One region of the Embleya sp. NPDC001921 genome, then DNA from elsewhere that is predicted to be linked to it. Evidence: predicted binding sites of a transcription regulator. Region 1 holds the regulator's gene; each other region holds the start of a gene.
The links. The regulator HrcA, encoded in region 1, represses chaperone genes, less so after heat shock. The targets are predictions, from matches to a motif close to TTNGCACTCNGNNNNNCNGAGTGCNAA.
Positions count from the first base shown of each region.

Region 1 (6,071 bases):
TGCGATCAGGAGATGGCATGTTCGAGGAGGCCCAGTATCTGGCCCCGGTCACCCGTAGGGCCGACGGCGGAGTCGAGGTCGAGCTGTCCCGCAGCCACCCGGGATTCGCGGACGCGGTATACCGCGAGCGCCGGAACCGGATCGCGGAACTGGCCCTGGACCACCGGCGTGGCGAGCCCATCCCGGAGGTCGAGTACACCGAGGAGGAGCACGAGGTCTGGCGCCTCGTCTCGCACGAGCTGTCCGTCTCGCACGCGGAGTACGCGGTCGCGGACTACCTGGAGGGCACCGCGCGGCTGAAGCTGCCGACGGACCGGATCCCCCAGTTGGAGGAGGTCAGCGGCGCGCTTCAACCGCTCACCGGCTTCCGCTACCTGCCCGCGGCCGGCCTGGTCCCGCTGCGCGACTTCTACGGGTCGCTGGCCGACTCGTACTTCCACTCGACGCAGTACATCCGGCACCACAGCGTGCCGCTGTACACGCCCGAGCCGGACGTGGTCCACGAGGTGATCGGCCACGCCAACATGCTCGCCTCGGACCGCTTCGCGGCGCTGTACCGGGTGGCCGGCGAGGCCGCCCGCCGGGTGGAGAGCCGCGAGGCCTTGGAGTTCGTCTCGAAGGTCTTCTGGTTCACCCTGGAATTCGGCGTCATGCACGAGGCCGGCGCGCTCAAGGCCTACGGCGCGGGGATCCTGTCCTCCTACGGCGAGATCCGCGAGTTCCGCACCGTCGACATCCGCGACCTGGACCTGGTCGCGATGGGCACGATGCAGTACGACATCACCCACTACCAGGACATCCTGTACGCGGCCCGCTCGATGACCCACCTGGAGGACGTCGTCGGCACCTTCTGGGCGACCTGCACCGACGACTCGATCGCGGCGTTGTCCGCCTCGGTGAAGACGCCGTAACACCCCGATCGCCCTTCGTTCACTCGTGCGGGTGACCAGGCCGCCAAACGCCCGGTCGCCCGCACGAGTGCTTCTTATGCTCGCGTCGACTACGGAAGGGGTTCAGAATGTCAGCCATGGCACACGAGATCCCCGCGCAGGAAGACGTCGTCCTGGACGGCTTCCTGGCGTTGGACACCCCCCTGGGCTTCCGCGCCGAGCTGATCGAGGGGGAGATCGTTGTGACGCCGCCGCCGCTGGGGGACCACGAGCACATCATCGCCGAGTTGGTGGATCAGATCGCGGCAGGCGCCGAGACGCCCATGCATTTTTCCGGGAACAAGGGTCTCAGGGTCGACAGTGCCGGTGCCCTCCCGAGTAATCACGTCATTCCCGACGGCACGTTCGCACCCAAGGCCCTGAGCCTGTTTCGTGGGGCGGAATCGTGGATGCCCTGCACCGGTGTAGCCCTGGTCGTGGAGGTCACGTCACAACGAGCCGAGATCGACCGAGAGGCCAAACGCCGCAGCTACGCACGTAGTGGGATCCCGTTGTACCTGCTCGTGGATCGAGAGCGGGGCAAAGTGACGCTGTTCTCCGAACTCGAAGGCGACGACTACACGTTGCTCCAAACCGGACCATTCGGTAAGGAGATCGAACTGCCCGTCCCATTCTCGATGACGTTGGATACCTCGAACTACGCGTGAAACGCAGGCAGGTTCGTACGGCGGGTGCCTTACACCCGCCGTACGAACACCCGGCCGAAGTCGCCGCTCGTGGCCAGGAGGGTGCCGTCGGCGGAGAAGACGAGGCGGCGCACGCGTTGGTCGTCGTGGCCGGGCAGGGCCCGCGCGTCGGCCTGGCGCAGATCCGCGTCGTAGACGTGCAGGGCGCTCGTGCGATGGCCGCCCACCGCGAGCCGACGGCCGTCGGGGGAGTAGGCCCACGCGTAACAGGTGCCCCAACCGTTCGGGTGGTGCGGATTCTCGAACTGCCAGGCCGGCTCGCCCGTTGCGATCGAGATCGCGAACGGTCCGTGCACCCGGCCCCGGTTGACCACGAGCAGCGTCTCGCTCGGGTCGAAGCCCAGTTCGCCGATCTCCCACGCGAGCGGCACCCGCGCGGCCAACCGGCCGGCCGCCACGTCCCACACCTCGACCTCGTTGGTCGGATCATCCGTCGCGTCCCGATGCCCGTAGACCACCCCGCGACTCACCCGCCACACCGCCAACAGCCGGCCCGACGCGGACAGCGCCGCGCCGCGGCACTCGGTGGTCGGCGACGCCGTCGACACCTCGCACACCGGCGTGCCCGCGCCGTCCAGCACCCGCACCAGGTCGCCCGCGTCGAAGACCACGAGCCGCTCGCGGGCCGCGTCCCAGGAGGGCTGCACCACGTACGGATTGAACAGCGCGTCCTCGAACTGCCGGTAGCAGGCCAGTTGTTCCTCGCGCCCGGTGTCGAGGTCGAACCGGCGGGTCGCGCCGCCGATCGTGTAGACCACGGCCGTTCCGCCGGCGTCGAACAACACGCTGCCGATGTCGGTCAGCCGCTCCTCCGCCGGCACGGCGTGCACCGTGCGGCGCTCCCCGGTGGCCACGTCCACCAGCCGGATCGCGCCGACGTAGCCGACCACCACGGTGTGCCCGTCCGGATGCAGGTCCAGCCCCCGCGACGAGGTCTTGCCGGGCGGCAGGAACTCCAACACCACCTCGTCCTCGGCCCCGCCCAGCCGGACGAAGCCGGCTCGCATCGCCTTGTCCGCCTCCCGCCGCAGCGCGAGCACCGCCGCGCCGGCATCGGTGAACTCCCGGCGGGTGCTACGGGGCGGCCCGCTGCCCGACCAGGCGGACCGGACGAACTCGGTGCCGTGCACGGCGAACATTCGATACTTGGGGCCGGCCGAGCCCGGCAGCACGAGCGTGACCTGTTCCTGTCGCATCCGAGAACGCTAGGGCGTCGACCCGCTCACACCTCGGTCGGCGCCGTCACGAAGTCGATCAGCTCCTCCACCCGTCCCAGCAGCGCCGGCTCCAGGTCGCGGTAGGAATCCACCGCCGCGAGGATCCGACGCCACGCCCGCGGCGGGTCGACCGGCCAGCCGAGCGCCGCGCAGACCCCTTCCTTCCACGGGACTCCGCGCGGTACGTCCGGCCACGCCGCGATGCCCACCGACGCCGGTCGGACCGCCTGCCACACGTCGATATAGGGGTGTCCCACCACGAGCACGTGGTCGCCGGTCACCCGCGCGGCGATCCGGCTCTCCTTCGAGCCCGGCACCAGGTGGTCCACCAGCACGCCCAGCCGCCGATCCGGACCCGGCCCGAACTCGCGTACCAGCGCCGGGAGATCGTCGACGCCTTCGAGGTATTCCACGACCACGCCCTCGATCCGCAGGTCGTCGCCCCAGACCCGCTCGACCAACTCGGCGTCGTGTCGACCCTCCACGTAGATCCGGCCCGCCCGCGCGACCTTGGCCCGGACACCCGCCACCGCGACCGAACCCGACGCGGTCCGCCCGGGGGTACGCGCGGGCCCCGGCGCACGCGGCCGGACCAGGGTGACCACCTCGCCGTCGATCAGGAACCCGCGCGGATCCATCGGGAAGACCCGCAGCCGCCCGTGCCGGTCCTCCAGCGTGACGGTGAACCCCTCGGGGGTCTTCTCCACCCGGACCACCGCGCCACAGAAGCCGGTGGACGCCTCCTCCACCACCAGATCGCGATCGGCCGCGACCTCCGGGACGGGCTTGTCCTTCTTCCATCCCGGGATCAGCGACTCGGGTCCGTAACTGCGCATGACGGTGACGCTAGCCGGGTGACGGTACGTCAGTCCGGTACGACGCGCCCGGCGGCGACGTCGGCCAGCCACCGGTTCTGCCGGATCACGAACTCCTCGTCGACCACCGCGCCGTGTCCGGGCAGCCAGACACGCGCCTCCAGCGCGCGCACCCGGGCCAGCGAATCGCTCCACTCGGCGGCGAACGCGTCCGAGCCGAACAGCGGCGGCCCGCTCTCCTCGACGATGTCGCCGGCGATCAGCACCCCGCAATCGGGCACGTGCACGACCAGGTCGTGGTCGGTGTGTCCGCGACCCGGGGCGTACAACACCACCTCGCGTCCGCCCAGGTCCACGGTCACCGGCTGCTCGCGGGCCACCAGCCGGGTCGGCGGCACGATCCGCGCGGCGTTCATCAGGTCCGGGTCGAAGCCGTGCGAGATGCCGCTCGCGCGACCGGCCTCGGCGTACCGCTCCAGATAGTCCGGCAGATCCGCGTGGCCCCAGACCTCGGCGTCGGGGAAGGCGCGCAGCACCTCGTCGTTGCCGTAGCAGTGGTCGAAGTGGCCGTGCGTGTTCACCACCGCGACCACCCGGTCGGGCAGGTCGTGCGCGGGCAGCTCGCGAGCCAGCGAGGCCAGCAGATTCGCGGCCTCGTGGTCGTGCGATCCGGTGTCCACGAGCAGGATCCCGTCGCGTCCCGTGACGACCGCCACATTCAGCTCGAGGCCGGGCAGTCGACGGCGCAGGACGCCCGGTCCGATCGGCTCCCAGGTGGCGTGTTTCGGCTGTTCGGCGCGTACCATGCGTCAACCTTGGCACGGACTCAGGGGTACGGTCCGGATCGGGTGACCCGTACACTGGCACTCGGCGGGACGGAGTGCCAACCAGCGTGACGAACCGCCGCGAACGGGACACGGCAACGGGCGGAAGAACGGGTCAGGAGGTGCGCACCATGCTCGACGATCGCAAGCAGGACGTGCTGCGCGCCATCGTGCAGGACTATGTGGCGACCCAGGAGCCGGTCGGCTCCAAGGCGCTCGCGGACCGACACAACCTCGGGGTCTCCCCGGCCACCATCCGCAACGACATGGCCGCGCTGGAGGAGGAGGGCTACATCACGCAGCCCCACACCAGCGCCGGCCGCGTGCCCACGGACAAGGGCTACCGGCTGTTCGTCGACCGGCTCGCGGGCGTCAAGCCGCTGTCGGGCGCCGAGCGCCGGGCGATCCAGACGTTCCTGGCCGGCGCGGTGGACCTGGACGACGTGGTGGGCCGGACGGTGCGGCTGCTCGCGCAGCTCACCCATCAGGTGGCCGTCGTGCAGTACCCCTCGCTGACCCGCTCGACGATCCGGCACGTCGAGCTGCTCACCCTCGCGCCGACGCGCGTCATGCTCGTGCTGATCACCAGCACCGGCCGCGTCGAGCAACGGGTGATGGACACCCCCGGCCCGGTCGGCGAGAACCTGCTCGCCGACGTGCGCGCGCGACTGAACAGCCGGATCACCGGCAAGCGGTTCGCCGATGTGCCGTTGCTGGTCCAGGACCTCGCCGAGCCGTTCACCGCCGAGGAACGGCCGATCGTGGCCGGCATCCTGGCCACGCTGCTCGACACCCTGGTCGAACACAAGGAAGAGAAGGTCGTCCTGGCCGGGACGGCCAACCTGACCCGCTTCGGTATGGACTTCCCGAACACGATCCGCCCGGTCCTCGAGGCACTGGAGGAACACGTCGTGCTGCTGCGCCTGTTGGGCGAGGCGACCGACCCGGGCATGGTCGTGCGGATCGGACACGAGAACATGCACGAAGGACTGGCCGCGACCTCGGTGGTCGCCGTCGGATACGGCAGTGGGCAGGAAACGCTGGCGAAGCTCGGGGTGCTCGGGCCGACCCGAATGGACTACCCCGGAACGATGGGAGCGGTGCGCGCCGTGGCACGGTACGTCGGACAGATCCTCGCGGAGTCGTAGAGTTGGCTACCGATTACTACGAGGTCCTCGGGGTGCGGCGGGACGCCACCCCGGAGGAAATCAAGAAGGCCTTCCGCCGGCTCGCTCGGGAGCTGCACCCGGACGTCAATCCGGACCCGAAGACGCAGGACCGGTTCAAGGAGATCAACAACGCCTACGAGGTCCTCTCGGACCCGCAGAAGCGGCAGATGTACGACCTCGGCGGCGACCCGCTGTCCTCCGGGGGCGGCGCGGGCGGTGGCTTCGGCCAGGCCGGCTTCGGCTTCAGCGACATCATGGACGCGTTCTTCGGTCAGGCCAGCCAGCGCGGTCCGCGCTCGCGTACGCGCCGCGGCCAGGACGCGATGATCCGGATCGAGATCACCCTCGAAGAGGCCGCGTTCGGCACCACCCGCGAGATCCAGGTGGACACCGCCGTCACGTGCAACACG
Region 1 is NZ_JBSFEO010000015.1:30,868-36,938, forward strand. It holds gene ACWCPW_RS19065 (phenylalanine 4-monooxygenase) at 18-911, shown strand; gene ACWCPW_RS19070 (Uma2 family endonuclease) at 1,028-1,597, shown strand; gene ACWCPW_RS19075 (WD40 repeat domain-containing protein) at 1,627-2,832, opposite strand; gene ACWCPW_RS19080 (DUF3097 domain-containing protein) at 2,859-3,689, opposite strand; gene ACWCPW_RS19085 (MBL fold metallo-hydrolase) at 3,719-4,474, opposite strand; gene hrcA (heat-inducible transcriptional repressor HrcA) at 4,624-5,640, shown strand; gene dnaJ (molecular chaperone DnaJ) at 5,643-6,071, shown strand, end outside.

Region 2 (6,071 bases), on a different contig from region 1:
GACCGAGGATCCCGGTGACGAAGTCGGCCGAGAAGTCCTTGAGGTCGGCGTCCACGAACGCCACGATGTCGCCGTCGGTGACCAGGAGCGAGCGCCACAACACCTCGCCCTTGCCGCGCACGGCCGGGAGCGAGGGCAGGATGTCGTCGCGGTGCACGACCCGCGCGCCCGCGTCCGCGGCGATCCGGGAGGTGTCGTCGACCGATCCGGAGTCGACCACGACCAGCTCGTCCACCAGCGGCGCGCGCTCGATCAGCTCGGTGCGAACCACCTTGACGATGTCCCCGACGGTCGCCGCCTCGTTCAACGCGGGCAGGACGACGCTGACCCGGGTGTCTCGTTTGGCGTCAAGAAGCTTGTCGACGGGCCAGTCCGCGGCGACGGAGGACCGTCGTCGAAGCCAGGCGCTCACCTCGGGCTGCACGTTCGAAATCCCCTGTCGTCGCCGGTGTTCCGGCCTCGGTCGCGGCCACCCTCCACCGTCTCGCGAGGTGGACCGGATGATCGACGCGGCACCGGTTCGGTTACAGTCGTCGTCACCGGATACGACGATCGCACGTCGAGCCGGACAAACGCGGACCGGCCACCTCGCGAAGGTGTGTCCACCGCCATAGCAGCTCATCCAGAGGGGCAGAGGGAACGGCCCGTTGAAGCCCCGGCAACCATCCGATCGTCATTCCTCGTGACGCGCTTTCGGCGCGAGCGAGCACCGGCGGATCGGACAGGTGCCAAGTCCGGCCCGTGGAACCCCACGGGTAAAGATGAGGACAGAAAGGCCCTCGCCATGGCGACACCCACCGCCACCCGTTCCACCAGCGCCACCTCCACCTCCTTCGGTCCGGCCGTCGCGCTGTCGTGTCGCGAGTGCGGCGAACGCACCGAACTGGGCCCCAAGTACGCCTGCGAGTCCTGTTTCGGCCCGCTCGAGGTGGCCTACGACTTCGGCACCGTGACGCGTGAGCGGATCGAGGCCGGCCCGCAGAACATCTGGCGCTACGCGCCGCTCCTGCCGGTGTCCGCGGACGTCGCGTCCCGGCCCAACCTGAACCCCGGTTTCACCAAGCTGGTCCGCGCCGAGAACCTGGGCCGCGAGCTGGGCATCGCGAAGCTGCACGTCAAGGACGACTCGGGCAACCCGACGCACTCCTTCAAGGACCGCGTGGTCGCGATCGCCGTCGAGGCCGCGCGCACGTTCGGCTTCACCACCCTCTCCTGCTCCTCCACCGGCAACCTGGCCGGCGCGGTGGGTGCCGCCGCCGCCCGGGCGGGCCTGCGCAGCTGCGTGTTCATCCCGTCCGACCTGGAGGCCGGCAAGGTCGTCACGGCGGCCGTGTACGGCGGCGAGCTGGTCGCCATCGAGGGCACCTACGACGAGGTCAACCGGTTCTGCTCGGAGCTGATCGGCGACCCGGCCGGTGAGGACTGGGGCTTCGTCAACGTCAACCTGCGGCCGTACTACGGCGAGGGTTCCAAGACGCTCGCGTACGAGATCGCCGAGCAGCTCGGCTGGCGGCTGCCCGAGCAGATCGTCATCCCGATCGCGTCCGGTTCGCAGCTCACCAAGATCGACAAGGGTTTCCGCGAGCTGATCGCGCTGGGTCTGGTCGAGGACGCGCCGTACAAGATCTTCGGCGCGCAGGCCACCGGGTGCTCCCCGGTGGCCGCCGCGTGGAAGGCCGGCCACGACGTGATCCGCCCGGTGCGGCCGGACACGATCGCCAAGTCGCTCGCGATCGGCAACCCGGCCGACGGCCCGTACGTGCTGGACGTGTGCAAGCGCACCGGCGGCGCGGTGGAGGACGTCACCGACGCCGAGGTGGTCGAGGCGATGAAGCTGCTGGCCCGCACCGAGGGCATCTTCGGCGAGACCGCCGGTGGCGTGACCGTCGGCTGCCTGCGCAAGCTGCTCGCGTCCGGCGCGCTGGACCCGGACGCCGAGACGGTCGTGCTCAACACGGGCGACGGCCTCAAGACGTTGGACGCGGTCACGCCGACCACCGGCGCCACCGCGACCATTCGACCCACTCTGGAATCCTTCCGAAAGGCCGGCCTGGCATGAGCGTCTCCGTTCGCATCCCGACGATCCTGCGCACCTACACGGGTGGGGCGGCCGAGGTGTCCGTCGAGGGGAGCACCCTCGCCGAGGTCCTGGACGCCTTGGAAAAGGACCACACCGGAATTCGCGCGCGCATCCTCGACGACGAGGGCAAGCTGCGCCGCTTTGTGAATCTGTACGTGAACGACGAGGACGTGCGCTTCGCGGACGGTCTCGCCACCACGATCCCCGACAACGGCAGCGTTTCGATCATCCCGGCGGTCGCCGGCGGTTGCTGACGCGATAGGCCGACCGTGTCGATCTTCATCGGCACGGATCACGAAACGGAACCGAGAAATCCGCTGTCCGGAGCACCGGGCAGCGGATTTCCTCTCTCCCCGGCGGGTCGTGCGTTACACGTGTTTACCCGGGTCCATTTCCCCGCTTTGGCGGCGTCCCGTCGGTAAACCCGTGGTCGGAATCACATCCGATATGTATCGAAAGTCGTTTTCCTGACGAATTGAAATACGGCTTTCCTGGCGGTTCGCGAAGAATGCGAGCTTTATTCACTCGGGAATTCTCGTCCGATTGACCTGTTGCTCCGGGCATCCGTCCGGATACATTCAGCCGCGGTCGTAGCGGAAGGCCGGGTCCTTCTGGATACGAACCCGGAGCTGCGGCGTGCAGTATCCGTGAAAGGGCCAGTAACAGGGGAGTTAGGAATGGCTCAGGGCGCCGTCAAGTGGTTCAACGCGGAGAAGGGGTACGGCTTCATCGCGGTCGACGGTGGTGCGGACGTTTTCGTCCACTACAGCGCGATCCAGATGGACGGGTACCGGACGCTCGAGGAGGGGCAGCGAGTCGAGTTCGAGATCTCGCAGGGGCAGAAGGGGCCGCAGGCCGACATGGTCCGCGTCACCGCCTGAACCAGGGGGCATCCGCTCCTCTGCTTGAAACGGTCCACACCACGGACTGCACGACACATCGCGGCACAACACCTGTCCCGATCTCTCGTCCGACCTGTTGTCCGATGGTCGGATCGGATGCGTATCGGGTGTGACCAGTGACCGGGGCCCGGCCTTCCCGCCATGCGGGGGCCGGGCCCCGGTCGTTGTGCGTGCGGTCGCGCGGACCCGCGCTTCGTGCGACACGCGCGGGGGTGTGCGCGGACGGGTCGGGACCGGCCGTTGCGCTTGCACTCGGCATGGCCGAGTGCTAATCATTGGCGTTAGCACTCTGGATGTGAGAGTGACAGAAACGGACCGAGCCGGTGAGGCTCGGCACCCGTGAGGGAGGGATCCTCGCGGTGGTCGGGTCGTCCGTCGCGGGCACCTGTGCGGTCCGGCACTCACCCCCGTTCTGGGAGGACTTCACCACATGGCCAAGATCATCGCGTTCAACGAGGAAGCGCGCCGCGGCCTCGAGCGCGGGATGAACCAGCTCGCCGACGCCGTCAAGGTCACGCTGGGCCCCAAGGGCCGCAACGTCGTGCTCGAGAAGAAGTGGGGTGCGCCCACCATCACCAACGATGGTGTGAGCATCGCCAAGGAGATCGAGCTCGAGGACCCGTACGAGAAGATCGGTGCGGAGCTGGTCAAGGAGGTCGCGAAGAAGACGGACGACGTCGCCGGTGACGGCACGACGACCGCGACCGTCCTCGCCCAGGCGCTCGTACGCGAGGGCCTGCGCAACGTGGCCGCCGGCGCGAACCCGATGGCCCTCAAGCGTGGCATCGAGAAGGCCGTCGAGGCCGTCTCCGAGCAGCTTCTCGCGCTTGCCAAGGACGTCGAGACGAAGGAGCAGATCGCCTCCACCGCCTCGATCTCCGCCGCGGACCCCCTGATCGGCGAGATGATCGCCGAGGCCATGGACAAGGTCGGCAAGGAAGGCGTCATCACCGTCGAGGAGAGCAACACCTTCGGTCTCGAGCTCGAGCTCACCGAGGGCATGCGCTTCGACAAGGGCTACATCTCGCCGTACTTCGCGACCGACATGGAGCGCATGGAGGCCGTCCTCGAAGACGCCTACGTGCTCATCGTCAACTCGAAGATCACCTCGGTGAAGGACCTCCTCCCGCTGCTGGAGAAGGTCATGCAGTCGGGCAAGCCGCTCATGATCATCTCCGAGGACGTCGAGGGCGAGGCCCTGGCCACGCTCGTCGTCAACAAGATCCGCGGCACCTTCAAGTCCGTCGCCGTCAAGGCGCCGGGCTTCGGCGACCGTCGCAAGGCCATGCTCGGCGACATCGCCATCCTCACCGGTGGCCAGGTCATCTCCGAGGAGGTCGGCCTCAAGCTCGACACCGCGGGTCTCGAACTCCTCGGCCGCGCCCGCAAGGTCGTCGTCACCAAGGACGAGACGACCATCGTCGACGGTGCCGGTGACTCGGACCAGGTCGCGGGTCGGGTCAACCAGATCCGCGCCGAGATCGAGAACTCGGACTCGGACTACGACCGCGAGAAGCTCCAGGAGCGCCTCGCGAAGCTGGCCGGCGGCGTTGCCGTGATCAAGGCCGGCGCCGCGACCGAGGTCGAGCTCAAGGAGCGCAAGCACCGCATCGAGGACGCGGTGCGCAACGCGAAGGCCGCCGTCGAGGAGGGCATCGTCGCCGGTGGTGGCGTGGCCCTGCTCCAGGCGTCGACCATCGCGTTCGACAAGCTCGAGCTGGACGGCGACGAGGCGACCGGCGCGAACATCGTGCGCCTGGCCGTCGAGGCCCCGCTCAAGCAGATCGCGGTCAACGCCGGCCTCGAGGGCGGCGTGGTTGTGGAGAAGGTGCGCAACCTGACCCCGGGTCACGGCCTCAACGCCGCGACCGGCGAGTACGTGGACCTCATCGCCGAGGGCATCATCGACCCGGCGAAGGTCACCCGTTCCGCGCTGCAGAACGCCGCGTCGATCGCCGCGCTGTTCCTGACCACCGAGGCTGTCATCGCCGACAAGCCGGAGAAGAACCCGGCCCCGGCCGGCGGCGCTCCGGACATGGGCGGCATGGACTTCTGATCCACTGAGGATCGGTAGACCCGCACGGTCTCGACGCGAGAGGCGGTCCCCTTCGGGGGGCCGCCTCTTTCGCGTTTCCGCGTGTTCGAGCCTTGTTCGCTCGTTCGAGTGGCGGTGGCGACTTACCCTGAAACGGTCTCCGGGCGGCCGTAGCGTCGTTCTCGTACGACATGGATCGAGGTGGGCGAGGTGGACGAGTTGACCGCACCCGTGATCGAAGTGAGCACCGCCTGGCGCGACATCGTGACCATGTGGAAGGAATTGGAGGCGCCCGAAGGCTGGCGCGCCGAGTTCGACGGAGAGAACATCACGATGTCGCCGCCTCCGGGACACAGGCATGAATTGATCGCGGACGACCTCCATTGGCAGCTGCGTCGGGCCGCCCCCGAGGGATGCGGTGTCTTTCAGCATCTCGGCGTGGAGATCATGTCGGTCGGCCGGCTGTGTATTCCCGACCTGGTGGTGATGGCACGGGAAGACGTCGCCACGCCGACTCCGGCGGATCGGGTTCTTCTCGTCGCCGAGATCACCTCCCCGAGCAACGCGGGCACCGATCGTGTCGACAAGCTGCGGGCATACGCACACGGACCGATTCCGCTCTACCTGCTCGTCGATCGGTGGGACAAGGACGGCCCGGCGGCGACGTTGTACTCCGAGCCGGACGGCAAGGTCTACCAGCGCATCCAGCGCGTCGATTTCGGCGGATCGGTCGCCATCCCCGGGCCCTTCGGTATCGAACTGGACACCTCGGACTTCCCCTCGAGGTAATAATCGCCGGCACCGGCGGTACCTCGCTCGTAGGCTCGTAGCGCGACTCCGGGAACTACGCGTTCCTTCTGTCTTGGCGTACAAGCGCTTTTGGGGTGCTTGGGGTTCGAATCCCTATCCGGGACCCGTGACCTGCCCGGAGTCGCGTGCCATCGCACCCGGGGAACTGCGCGTTCGTACAGAGCCGTTTCCCATGGGTTGGAAGCGGTCCCGGCGGAGGGGTCTTCGGACCCCGGTGAAACTTGGACCACAACGGACCCGCGAC
Region 2 is NZ_JBSFEO010000051.1:33,850-39,920, forward strand. It holds gene ACWCPW_RS41560 (glucosyl-3-phosphoglycerate synthase) at 1-424, opposite strand, end outside; SAM riboswitch class I at 616-768, shown strand; gene thrC (threonine synthase) at 785-2,059, shown strand; gene ACWCPW_RS41570 (ubiquitin-like small modifier protein 1) at 2,056-2,334, shown strand; gene ACWCPW_RS41575 (cold-shock protein) at 2,758-2,961, shown strand; gene groL (chaperonin GroEL) at 3,413-5,038, shown strand; gene ACWCPW_RS41585 (Uma2 family endonuclease) at 5,228-5,806, shown strand.
Region 2: groL (chaperonin GroEL) is a predicted target of HrcA. The motif match lies at 3,228-3,254, and genes of this name have one in related genera.

Region 3 (6,071 bases), on a different contig from region 1:
GCGAGCGCGGCCTTGGTCGCGGGATAGGCCTGGAGCGCGGCGAACTCGCCGAACGCCTCGGTGGCCGCCGTCGCGCCCGCCTCGTCGCCCGCCAGACACAACTCGGCCACCTCGACCGGCCAGTTCGGCTGCGCGGTCGTCGAGTTCGAGCTGATCAGCACGACGGACGCGTTCGTGCCGGCCGCGAGCAGCGGGCGCAGCCCCTCCAGGAGCACGATCGCCCCGAAGTAGTTCACCGACACGAGCAGGCCGCCCGGGCGCCCGGTGGCCGCCGCCAGACCCGCGAAGGGCACGAAGCCGTCGAGTGCGCCGCCGGACAGCTCGGTGACCCCGGCGATCGCCTCGGCGCGCCCCTCGGCGGTGCCCAGGTCCACCTCGACGTCGGCGTCGTGCAGGTCGACGCCGATCACCCGGTGCCCGTCCGCCTCCAGCCGGGCCTTGGTCGCGGCGCCCAGACCCGAGGCCGCGCCGGTGATCGCGTAGGTACCCATGTCTCTCCTTCGATGGTGCTCGACCGACGGCGCTCGACGGCAGGCGCCCGACAGGCTCCTGACGGTCCGTCAGTTAACGGCTCCCGGCACTCTCGCAGATCGGGCCGGCACCGGAAAGGCCGACGGGCCCGACCGCTGCGAAGCGGTCGGGCCCGTCGGGGGTGTCGCGAGGTGTCGCGAGGTGTCGCGGGTGTCGCGGGTGGAACTAGTGCGAGTGGCCGTGGCCGCCGTGGTTGTGCGCGGCGGGCTCTTCCTCGGCCGGCTTCTCGACGACCAGGGTCTCGGTCGTGAGCAGCAGCGACGCGATCGACGCGGCGTTCTGCAGCGCGGAACGGGTCACCTTGACCGGGTCGATGACGCCCGAGTCGACCAGGTTGCCGTACTCGCCGGTCGCGGCGTTGAAGCCGTGCCCGATGCCGAGCTCCTGCACCTTGTTGACGATGACGTAGCCCTCGAGGCCCGCGTTCTCGGCGATCCAGCGCAGCGGCTCGACCGCGGCGCGGCGCACGACCGCGACGCCGGTCGCGATGTCGCCGGTCTGGCCGAGGTTGTCGGCGAGCACGGAGACGGCGTGCACCAGGGCGGTGCCGCCGCCGGCGACGATGCCCTCCTCGATGGCCGCGCGGGTCGCGGAGACCGCGTCCTCGAGACGGTGCTTCTTCTCCTTGAGCTCGACCTCGGTGGCCGCGCCCACACGGATCACGCACACGCCGCCGGCGAGCTTCGCGAGGCGCTCCTGGAGCTTCTCGCGGTCCCAGTCGGAGTCGGTGTCGTCGATCTCGCGCTTGATCTGCTTGACCCGGTCCGCGATCGCGGCGGCGTCGCCGGCACCGTCGACCAGGGTGGTCGCGTCCTTGGTGATGGTGATGCGACGGGCGCTGCCCAGCACCTCCAGGCCGACCTGGTCGAGCTTGAGGCCGACCTCGGGGGCGATGACCTGACCGCCGGTCAGGATCGCCATGTCCTCCAGCATCGCCTTGCGGCGGTCGCCGAAGCCCGGGGCCTTGACCGCGACGGCGTTGAACGTGCCGCGGATCTTGTTCACGACCAGGGTCGACAGCGCCTCGCCGTCGACGTCCTCGGCGACGATCAGCAGCGGCTTGGACGCGCCGGCCTGGATGATCTTCTCGAGCAGCGGCAGCAGTTCGGCGATGGCCGAGATCTTGCCCTGGTGGATCAGGATGTACGGGTCGTCGAGGACGGCCTCCATACGCTCCTGGTCGGTGACCATGTACGGCGACAGGTAGCCCTTGTCGAACTGGAGGCCCTCGGCGAACTCCAGCTCCAGACCCATGGTCTGGGACTCCTCGACGGTGATCACACCGTCCTTGCCGACCTTGTCCATGGCCTCGGCGATCAGCTCGCCGATCTGCGCGTCCTGGGCGGAGAGCGCGGCGACGGCGGCGATGTCCTCCTTGCCGTCGATGGCGCGGGCGGTCTCGAGCAGCTGCTCGGACACCGCGGCCACCGCGAGGTCGATGCCCTTCTTCAGGTCCATCGGGGCCGCGCCGGCGGCCACGTTGCGCAGACCCTCGCGTACCAGCGCCTGGGCGAGCACCGTCGCGGTGGTGGTGCCGTCACCCGCGATGTCGTTGGTCTTGGTCGCGACTTCCTTGGCAAGCTGCGCGCCGAGGTTCTCGTACGGGTCCTCGAGCTCCACCTCACGGGCGATGGTCACGCCGTCGTTGGTGATGGTCGGGGCACCGAACTTCTTGTCGATCACGACGTTGCGGCCCTTGGGGCCGAGCGTGACCTTGACGGTGTCGGCCAGCGCGTTGACGCCGCGCTCCAGCGACCGCCGGGCCTTCTCGTCGAACTGGAGGATCTTCGCCATGAGGGTCTTCGTCCTTAAAGGTTGCTAGTCGACGTCGTACAACCGACTCCGCCCCGGGTCCACCGGCCGCGAGGGCAGGGCGATCCGGGGCGGGGTCGTCGAACCGTCACCGGTTCCGGCGCGTCAGCGCGATGTCACTTCTCGATGATCGCGAGCACGTCGCGAGCCGAGAGAACGAGGTATTCCTCGCCGTTGTACTTCACCTCGGTGCCGCCGTACTTGCTGTACAGCACGGTGTCACCGACGCTCACGTCGAGCGGCAGACGCTGACCGTCCTCGAAACGACCCGGGCCCACGGCCAGGACGACGCCCTCCTGGGGCTTCTCCTTGGCGGTGTCCGGGATCACGAGACCCGACGCGGTGGTCTGCTCGGCCTCAAGCGTCTGGACCACGATGCGGTCCTCGAGCGGCTTGATGGCAACCTTGGTGTTGGCGGTCGTCACGATGCGACCTCCCCCTTCGGAGATCTCACGGAAAAATGTCTGTCGGCGATGGGACAGATCCGTCGTCGCGGGTGCCGGACCTGCTCGTATCGCACTGGCACACTCATGGGGAGAGTGCCAGCACAGACACTAGGTGGCGGTTAGCACTCCGTCAACCAGAGTGCCAGATTCAGCGCGTCGGACCGCATTGTTCATACCGGCGGGCTTCCCGACGGGGGGCCGGCGGCGCTCGGCGAGAATGGGCGCGTGCACACCGAAGCTTTCACCGCGCTGCTGACCGACGAGGGCCGTTCGCTGTTGGACCTGCTCGCCGACCACGAGATCGGCGACGAGTTGTCGCTCGCCACCCGGCTGCGTCGGGAGCACACGCCGGAGCTGGTGGCCGCCGCGCTCACCCAGTCCCGGCTGCGGCAGCGCGGGCGGGCCAAGTTCGGTGCGGACGCGGCGCGGATGTACTTCACGCCGAACGGGCTGGAACAGTCCACCCGCACCTCGGTGGCCGAGCACCGGGCCGCCCGGCTGGTCGCGGCCGGCGGGATCGACCGGGCCGTGGACCTGTGTTGCGGCATCGGCGGCGACGCGCTCGCGCTGGCCCGCGCCGGGATCGCCGTGCACGCGGTCGACCTGGACCCGCTGACCTGCGCGGTCGCCCGGGCCAACGCCGACGCGCTGGGCCTGGCGCACCTGCTCACCGTCGAGTGCGCGGACGTGACCGAGGTGGAGTTGGGCGGGTACGACGCGGCGCTGATCGACCCGGCCCGGCGCACCGCCCGGGGCCGCACCTTCGACCCCCGGGCGTACTCGCCGCCGTTCTCGTTCCTGACCACGCTCGCCGCCCGGGTGCCCTGCGGCGCGGCCAAGGTCGCGCCCGGCATCCCGCACGAGATCGTGCCCGAGGGCATGGAGGCCGAGTGGGTCTCCGATCGCGGCGACGTCAAGGAGGCGGTGTTGTGGTGGGGCCGGCTCGCGCGCGGCGGCCTGCGCGCCACCGTGCTGCCCGCCGGCGCCGCGTTGGCCTCCGGCCCGGCCCGCCGGGCACCGGTGGGCCCGGTCCGCCGCTACCTCTACGAACCGGACGGCGCGGTGATCCGGGCGCACCTGGTGGCCGAGGTGGGCGAGTTGGTGGACGGCAACCTGGTGGACGAGACGATCGCCTACCTCACCTCGGACAAACTGGTCCCCACCGCGTTCGCGAGCGTGTACGAGATCACCGACGTGTTGCCGTTCAACCTGAAGCGGCTCAAGGCCCTGCTGCGCGAGCGCGGCGTCGGCAACCTCACGGTCAAGAAGCGCGGTTCGGCGGTCGAACCCGAGGAGGTCCGCCGCCGGGTCGGGCCGACCGGCCCCAACGCGGCCACGGTACTGCTGACCCGGGTGGCGGGCGCGCCCACGATGCTGATCGGGCAGCCGGTGCCCCCGGGGCAGCCGACCGGTCGGCGGGACTCGGCGGGGTAGTCCACCGGCGGGCGGGCCTCAGCCGATGTAGTCCTCCAGGCGCGCGACCGTGTAGCCCTGGGCCTGGATCTTGCGCAGCATGTTGCCGAACATCTCGGTCATCGTGGTGCCCTTGAGCTCACCGGGCCCGCGGAAGTGGGCCAGGATGATGTCGCCCGGGTGCAGCTTCTTCTCGCCGACGTACTGCATGTCGTTGATCTGCATCGACTCCTGCCACTTGACGATCGCGTCGATCCCCCCGCAGCCGCCCGCCACCGTCTGCGTGGTCGCGTTCCAGTTGCCGTACGGCGGGCGGAACAACGTCGGGCGCTTGCCGTAGATCTCGGCGAGTCGGTCCTGCTGACCGCAGATCTGGTGCTTCTGCGCCTCCGCGCCCAGCGTCTTGAGGTCCGGGTGGGACAGCGTGTGGTTCTGCACCGTGGCGCCGAGCGCCTGGAGCTTGCGGAAGTACTCCGGGTCCTGCCGCACATAGGTGTCGTTGAGGAACATCGACACCGGGATCCGCAGGTCCCGCATCATGTCGAGGAACCCCGGATCCTTTTCCGCTCCGTCGTCGATCGTGATGAAGACGATCTTCTCCTCGGTGGGGATCTTGTCCACCACCGGCGGTTTGGGCCCGCCGCCCTTGATCGGCTTGTCCGCGGGCGGGGCGGGCGGCGGGGCGAACGGTTTCAGGTTCCACTTCGCGGCGAGCGCGGCGGCGTCGGCACCCGGAGTGTCCGGCTTCGCGGCGGGAGTGGGCCTGGTCGGGTCGCCGGCCGCGCCGCCGGTGGGCCGGCCGGTGCCCTTGACCGCGGCGGTGTCGTCGGATCCGCCGCAGCCGGTCAGCGCGACGAGCAGCGCGCCGGCCAGGCCGACCAGGGCCGAGGTGCGGGCCGCGCTCCGCCGCTTTTGTACCGTTCGATGCGCCACTGTCGCCGGACCCTTTCGTTCGTGTGCTCCGATCGCGCCCACGCTACGCGTCGCGGCGGCCTGTCACGGTCCGGACAAGGCCTGTTCAAGGGACTGTCGAAGGACTGTTGAGCAGCCGATGAGCTGGGCACACTCCCGGCAAGGCCAATGGCACGTGCGGCGGCACGCAGCCATCAGCCAAGGCACTCGACCCGCGTCCGGCTTGCGAATGGCCTCCTCGTCGGACGCGGGTCGAGTGTTGCGCGGACCCGGACACCGACCCGGACGCAAACGCCCGCTCGCGCGTGTCGCGCGAAGGCGGCGCCCGGTCAGGGGCCGACGCTGAGCCGTTCGAAGCTCCACGCGTGCGGCGGGCGGGCGACCAGCGCGGCCGGGGGGTCCGGCAGCGACACCGGCTCGCCGGTCCACAGCGCGATCACCACGACCCGGTCGCCGTCCCGCTCGTCCGAGGAGGCGAACACCTCGACCCGTTCCAGGCCGGGCGCGTCGACGAGGACCGGCAGCGCCGCGGCGTGCACCCACGCGGCCAGCGCCGGTCCCCCGCCGGCCTCGGCCCTGGCCTCCCACATCGCCGCGATCGCCATCTCGCCTCTCCCGTTTCCACCGTTCCCGAACCGTCGTACTCCCACGAGAGCGCCCGCGACTACGAGAGCGCCTGCGTCACCGTGACCGGCATCGAGGAGTCGGCCGGGATGGACAGCGTGGACGGGGCCCGGTCCCGGGCGACCATCTCGGCGCCCAGCGCGGCGACCATCGCGCCGTTGTCGGTGCACAGGCCCGGCCGCGGCACCCGCAGCACGATCCCGGCCGCGTCGCAGCGCTCCTGCGCCAGCGCGCGCAACCGCGAGTTGGCCGAGACGCCGCCGCCCATCATCAGGTGCTCGACGCCGTTCTCCTTGCAGGCGCGGATCGCCTTGCGGGTCAGCACGTCCACCA
Region 3 is NZ_JBSFEO010000009.1:134,886-140,956, forward strand. It holds gene ACWCPW_RS13325 (SDR family oxidoreductase) at 1-491, opposite strand, end outside; gene groL (chaperonin GroEL) at 697-2,325, opposite strand; gene groES (co-chaperone GroES) at 2,460-2,768, opposite strand; gene ACWCPW_RS13340 (THUMP-like domain-containing protein) at 3,015-4,223, shown strand; gene ACWCPW_RS13345 (polysaccharide deacetylase family protein) at 4,242-5,135, opposite strand; gene ACWCPW_RS13350 (hypothetical protein) at 5,444-5,719, opposite strand; gene tsaD (tRNA (adenosine(37)-N6)-threonylcarbamoyltransferase complex transferase subunit TsaD) at 5,779-6,071, opposite strand, start outside.
Region 3: groES (co-chaperone GroES) is a predicted target of HrcA. The motif match lies at 2,909-2,935, and genes of this name have one in related genera.